Regions from separate parts of the Halobacillus sp. A1-3 genome, predicted to be linked through region 2. Evidence: riboswitches for the same ligand, from Rfam matches in the RefSeq annotation. Region 2 holds a riboswitch; the other holds the start of a gene.
What was found. A riboswitch is a leader RNA that binds a small molecule or an ion and turns the genes downstream of it on or off. The one in region 2 is predicted to bind S-adenosylmethionine.

Region 1 (3,419 bases), on a different contig from region 2:
AAGGCAATTTGCTTGGCTACATTAAAACGTGTGATATCCTCACGTACAAACGACCAGTTCAAAATCGTAATAGGACCCGTCAACATTCCCTTCACCGGTTTATTGGTCAGAGACTGTGCATAACAGATTTCTTTTACAGTCATCGCTTCTTTCCAAGCCACATCTGTATAGATGATTGGCGGTTTTACGCAACGAGACCCATAGGACTGCACCCATCCAAATCGGGTGAACGCAAATCCTTCGAGTTTTTCACCAAAGAACTCGACCATGTCGTTGCGCTCAAACTCTCCATGAACAAGTACGTCCAGTCCCAATTCCTCCTGGCGGTTAATCCATTCAGATATATTGTTTTCTATAAACGTTTCATAATAGGAATCGGACCATTCCCCTTGGCGCCATTTTGATCGTGCCTGGCGTATTCCTTTGGTTTGCGGCAAACTGCCGATGGTTGTCGTTGGCAGCAGCGGAATCTTGAAAAACGCTTCCTGTAGTTTCTTGCGAGTTTGGTAGTCCCTATTTCGCTTTGTCATGTGAACGGTGCCCTCAGATAGTCGATCTGATGTATTTTGCTTTAAAGCCCATAGTTGGTTTCGTTTCTCTTTTTGGACAGCGAGTTCTTCTTCAATTAAATCTCTTCCATTGTTGATGCCTCTAGTTAAAAGGGTCACTTCTTCAAGTTTTTGATCGGCAAAAGCTAACCCGTTCTTTAACTCAGGATCTAGTTCTTGTTCAGTTTCTACAGTTACAGGGACGTGTAATAAACTACAAGAAGGTTGGACGATCAGGCTTTGAGTTTCAGAAAGAATTTCCTCAACTTGGGCAAGCTTCTCTTCCAAATCCGTTCTCCAAATATTTCTGCCATTGATCAGCCCGCCAGCAAGGGTTTTGTCTTTAGGAAAACCGTGCTTCTTTAATGCTTCTAAATTCGCTCCTTCGTCATGAACGAAATCCAGGCCAATCCCCGCGACTGGAAGGGATATGATCTCTTCATAATGATCAATAGCTTCAAAATAAGTTTGAAGCAGAATCTTAGCTCCCGGTAATTGCTGGTGGATTGAATGATACACCTCTTTAAAAAGTTGAAGGTCTTTCTTAGAGACTGATGTACATAGAATAGGTTCATCCACCTGAATCCAGTCCGCACCAGCACTTATTAGTTCCTGAAGCACTTGTATGTAGAGAGGGACAAGCTTCTCTAATAGAGGACCTGCATCAGCTTCCCTATACCCTTTTGCTAACTTGACAAAAGTAATCGGACCTAACAAGACCGGTTTAGTCGTCAGTCCAAGTTCTTCTTTCGCTTCTTTAAAGTATTGAAGCTGATAATTATGTGTAAGCTCGGGAGTTTGATCTAATTGGATCTCAGGGACGATATAATGGTAATTGGTATTGAACCATTTCGTCATTTCTGAAGCAACGGATTCATCGTTGCCGCGTGCGATATCGAAATAAGTAGTTATAGAATAATCCCTTTTTTTAAAACGTGAGGGAATCAGCCCAAACATAAATGCTGTGTCCAAAACATGGTCGTACAGACTGAAATCCCCAACCGGTATCAAGTCGATACCAAGATTATTCTGTTTTTGCAGATGAGTCAGGCGAATTTTTTTCATGTCTTTCAGCAGATCCTCTTCTGAGATTGAACCCTTCCAAAAACGTTCCAATGTCTTTTTCCATTCTCTATTTTCTCCGATTCTTGGATAACCAATGGCTGAACTTAGTACTTGAGTCATTTTGATTCCTCCCTTTAATTTTTGACAATAAAAAATCCCTCTATGTAGGAGAGAGATGGTTGAAAGTAGTTTGGGAAATAGCCGTTTATAACAAACGGATCCCATTCGTCTTAACACCTCCCTATTCCTCGTAGGTTTGAGTGTACAACCAACAGGCAGGTCTCCTGACTTATGTTCATCACAAACCTGCGTCTTCCCGTCTATTTATCTAAAAGACAGTGACTTGCAAGCAGGTTTGCTCCCATTTACAGTGGCGGGACCGTGCCGGAGTTTCACCGGACTTCCCTTTTAAGCTGAATAAGTCTATTCAGCACCTGAAGATCTACGGTATTCAGTTGTTGATCCATATGTAAGAAAAAAACCTCTCACGAAGGAGAGGTTTATACGTACAACCTCTCTTATCTTTCAAAGGCAAAGCTTTGCTGGAATTGGCACCTAAATCTGCAAAAATGCTGATTCGGCTGCCGGGCTTCGCTGGGCCAGTCCCTCCACCGCTCTAAATAAGAGATCGTATTCGTTTAATGGATTAAAAGAATACTAGCATGGAGGCAGGACACTGTCAAATTGAAGTAATGTCAGAAAAAGGTGTTTTTTATGACAGATTATGGTACGCTATCATTGGTTGTTAACCATTCGACAAAATTGGTTAACCGATACGTTCTTAGAAAGGGGATTTGTTTATGTGGAGAGTTTTAGCGATTAAAGCGATTAATGGTTATGAGATTACGAATGATGAAGCTTTAGACGTTCTAAACTGCCCGGAAGATGAGCTGCTCAGTTTGCTGCACAGTGCCTATCATGTCAGAAAGAAGTTTTACGGGAACAAAGTGAAGCTGAACATGATCATCAATACAAAATCAGGTTTTTGTCCAGAGAACTGCGGGTACTGTGCGCAGTCCAGAGATTCAAAAGCTCCCATCGAAAAATATCGAATGATGGACAAAGATACGATTGTTCGAGGAGCAGAAAAAGCTCACCAAATGAAGTCTGGTACATATTGCATCGTTGCAAGCGGAAGAGGGCCTTCCACACGTGAGATAGATATTGTAACCTCGGCGGTCAAAGAGATCAAAGCGAAGTATGATATAAAGGTTTGTGCATGCTTGGGACTACTAAAACCAGAACAAGCTGAGCAGTTGAAAGAGGCTGGCGTCGATCGTTACAACCACAATATTAACACCTCAGAAAATCACCACGATCAAATCACCACGAGTCACACCTACGACGATCGTGTCGTAACGGTTAACTATGCGAAACAATCAGGACTTTCCCCATGCTCCGGTGTCATAGTCGGAATGAAAGAATCGAAACAGGATATCGTTGATATGGCGCGCGCCTTGAATCTCATGGATGCGGATTCCATTCCAGTTAATTTCCTTCATGCCATCGATGGAACAGCGCTTGAAGGGACTGACGAATTGACGCCGTCCTATTGTTTAAAGATTTTATGCCTTTTCCGTTTTATCAACCCTACAAAAGAAATCCGCGTTTCCGGGGGGCGCGAGGTGAATTTACTCAGCCTACAGCCGCTAAGTTTATATCCAGCGAACTCCATTTTTGTTGGAGATTATCTAACTACAGAGGGGCAAGAAAGTACGGAAGACCACAAAATGATCGAAGATTTAGGGTTTGAAGTGGATGTAGTAACCAAGGAAAAAGTTTTAAGTTAAAAGAAACTGCCTCAAT
Region 2 (3,419 bases):
CCTACACCGACAAGAGCAATAGCAGTTCGAATCCAGGCAAGATACGTCCGCTCATTCGCTAAATGCTGCTGAATCAGTTTTTGTTCATCCATTTTTTCCATAGCCCGTCCTCACCTCTTTTACGAATCGTTCTTTCTTTCAGTTTATCACGTATGAAGAACTCGTATCCGTAAAACGCTCATATGAGCTAAGCTTTCGTACGGTATTCCCTGTTATGTTGTTGCAATGTTTCGTCTGTACCGAACAAGAAGTGCTTTTTCATGTCAGGAGAATACGTCGAGTTAACAGTTTCTCTGCCAACCGTTTCCGCAACTTCTCTAAGCATGCTCGGCGAGGCACCACAGCAAAGTCCAAAGTAATTGACGCCTGTCTCTTTCGCTTCTTTTGCCCACTCAGCAAGCTCATAGCGGTTGCAATACAATGGATCCAAAGAAGTAGGGAAAGTTGTCTCTGTTGGAAGTGAACAAGAACAGCCGCCATCCGGCAAGTTAAAGAAGGTTGGATGTTCTTCAGTTGTGCGGTACGGAATAGGCAGGGCCCCTACATAGCCTTTTACCTCTTCTCTAATCTTTTCGATATAAGGCTGCATCGTAGCAGGACCGCGGAAGCAGTTCATGCCAACAACAAGAGCCCCTTGTTCTTCTAAAAGACGACACGCCTCTTCAACGGTATAGCCATCTCTTAATATATTCTCACTCATCAATCCAAGCGTAATGACTGCAGTCAGTCCTTGCTTCTGAATTTCCTCTAGGGCGATTTTCGCTTCTTCATAGTAATAAAAGGTCTCTCCGTTAACGAAGTCTACGCCTTCTTCCTTACACCAGCCAGTCATTTCCCTGAAAATTTCTCTTACTGCCGCTTTTGAATCTTCATCTTCTGGATTGAAAAGGTTCGTATTGGAAACGTTCCCAGCCACGAGCGCTTCTTCTTCTGGATGCTCCTGGGCTACCTCTTTGGCTAATCGGATCGCCTGGCGGTTCAACGGTTCAAGTAGATCCTCCTTACCGATGATCCTCATCTTTTCTCTGTGGCCATTATACGTAAAGGCTAGTACAACATCTGAACCAGCCAGCATATAGTCTCGATATGTCTGCTTTAACGCTTGAGGGTTATCCAGCGCTACCTCTGGCACAAATGATCCAGCCTGTAAATATCCTCGTCTTTCCAATTCAAATAAGTATCCTTCCCCGCACACAACGGGCCCATCCTGTAATCGTTCTTCTAATGTACGTTTCATCCTCAGCCGCACCTTTCTTTTTTAATAATGAAAAACCCTTCTTCCCGGCAAAAGGAAGAAGGGTTTGAATTCTCGGTTCTTCCTCTTATCTGCCAGATGAATACATCTGTAGGAATTGGCACCTTTTTCAAACAAAAAGCTTGAAAGGTTGCCGGGCATCACAGGGCCTAGTCCCTCCGCCACTCAAAATAAGAGAATCATGATTCTATTTTTGACTTGCTAGAAATTATAGAATCCATACCCTTGTTCTGTCAATGATAATTTTCAGTGAATTTAGAAATGAATGACGAATTGGTTTTGTTCACAGATTCTTAACAAATTTGGTCATCCCTTGATAGATCTAGGACTGTGACTTTTTTTCTTTTTTATATCAAAAAAAAGCCTATGAACTTCTTGCAATCCGTCTGAATATTCCGTAAAATCAATCATAATTTATAAATATCAACTAACAAGGAAGTGTTCGTGATGCAAACCAAAACAGTGAGTAAGCTATACAACGTCTGTCCTCTATGTCACGGAACTGGAAAATATGAAGAATATGATGATCATAAAGCCAACATGCTTGGGGATCACTATCAGCGTGTCAATCATGCCAATGAAATAGCGGCGTGGAAAATGGCCGTTGAAGAAACGAGCTATACGAAAGAATGCACGAAATGTCACGGTAATGGTCATGTACTGAATGATGAAGGTCAGCGTATGTATAAAATGCTTAAGCAATATGCATGAGCAAAAGAGTAAGCTCCTTGGGGGCACAACCTGGAGTGAATGACTTTATAATGACCGAGCCGATTGACTTATAAGCTAGTCGGGCAAGGAGCTGGATGTAGACTCACGACACAAAAAGTTATCCATCCAACTAACTTAATAAGCATAAAAAAAGACGGCAGCCATTTGTTCGGCTGCCGTTTCTCTTATTTCACCGTTTTATTCGCAAAAACCGTTGGCCTTGTTTCAGAAGGGGCGACAACCACTGGCCACCAAAATTCAGCACCTCTCCAGCCATGCTCTTTTTTTCCTTCCTGCCTGAGCATAATCAAAGCCGGATGGTCCTTTGCTTTTCTTCTAGCGATGGCAAGCTCCCCTTTACCTTTTCCTGGTGTATCTGGAGAATTCTCAAATGCCCCATCCTCCTTAAAGCGTTGAATTTCACGTCTTGTCCTTGTGATTAGCCACACATAAGCCCCTGATTTTGCTTCGGTGCTCAAATAATCAAGGACACTATGATACTCGTCCAAGTTGAACTCTCGACCTTCTTCCATCTCAAGCGTCTTATGAACAAGCGTGATCATTTCTTTCGCCTTTTCAACAGGGATCAAGTAAGCTCCTTCTTCGTGATAGCGGGCATTTTTCAATTCATTTTCAATTAAGCGATCGATTTCACGCACTGTTTTCTGGATGTGGGTCTTGTACCCGGTTTGAAAACCGACCGGTAACAGACGCTTATGAGGTTTCAGCATGGTCAAACTGGATAATAAAATCTTATTGGGACTGCAAGGTAAAATGGTTGAAGTCAAATCCTTCTGGATAAACACAACCCCACGTTCTTGCCCTCCACATTCAAAGGCACGTCTAAGTTCTGCATCAAATTCGTGGATCCGCTCCATAATTGAATAAATTCTCTGTGTTGTGTAAAAGCGAGTGACGGCAAGGTCTTCAAGCGGACGGGCTCCGTACATCCGAGAATGCTGAAGCACGGTGTCCTGTTGGAAAGTCTTTGGATTTCTTCCGTAGAAAAAGCCAATCAAATTATGGATTGTTACTCCGCGATCGAGAATTTGTCCACCGATAAAAATGTTCATGGGCGCACGAAGCTGGAGCTGTCCACTGTGGTCAAGCAGCTCCTTCACGTCTTTTTCCGAATTAACGATGGAACTGACGATATATTCCTGGTCAAGGGCTAGCTTCACTTCTAGATAGACTTGAATGTAAGAAGGCACAGGTACATTATTCAGAGTTTTCACGGAACGAATCAGATCCTGATAAGACTGTTGAACCAACGTGTGAAATACTTCCGACTCTTCTCTCGCTGCCTCGATCAATAAATCTTCAAAACTGCGGATGAGTTCCCCTTGCCAGGCATGCGCGTTTTTCCCGCGTTCAGTATGAATAATGAAGGAATACTTTCGCTGCTTCATTCCCGCTTGCCGTTGCTGCCAGCGTCGGATACAGCTTCCTACAA

Region 1: it holds a riboswitch for S-adenosylmethionine, as region 2 does, so the genes downstream of both, metE (5-methyltetrahydropteroyltriglutamate--homocysteine S-methyltransferase) here and ACRYKC_RS06240 (homocysteine S-methyltransferase family protein) in region 2, are expected to answer to the same signal.

What each region holds. Positions count from the first base shown of each region.
Region 1 is NZ_JBPCEO010000002.1:302,122-305,540, reverse strand. Features, by position in the region: gene metE (5-methyltetrahydropteroyltriglutamate--homocysteine S-methyltransferase) at 1-1,733, opposite strand, end outside; cobalamin riboswitch at 1,871-2,066, opposite strand; SAM riboswitch class I at 2,129-2,240, opposite strand; gene bioB (biotin synthase BioB) at 2,414-3,403, shown strand.
Region 2 is NZ_JBPCEO010000003.1:164,674-168,092, reverse strand. Features, by position in the region: gene ACRYKC_RS06245 (YidH family protein) at 1-92, opposite strand, end outside; gene ACRYKC_RS06240 (homocysteine S-methyltransferase family protein) at 188-1,237, opposite strand; SAM riboswitch class I at 1,320-1,432, opposite strand; gene ACRYKC_RS06235 (hypothetical protein) at 1,703-1,966, shown strand; gene ACRYKC_RS06230 (Z1 domain-containing protein) at 2,152-3,419, opposite strand, start outside.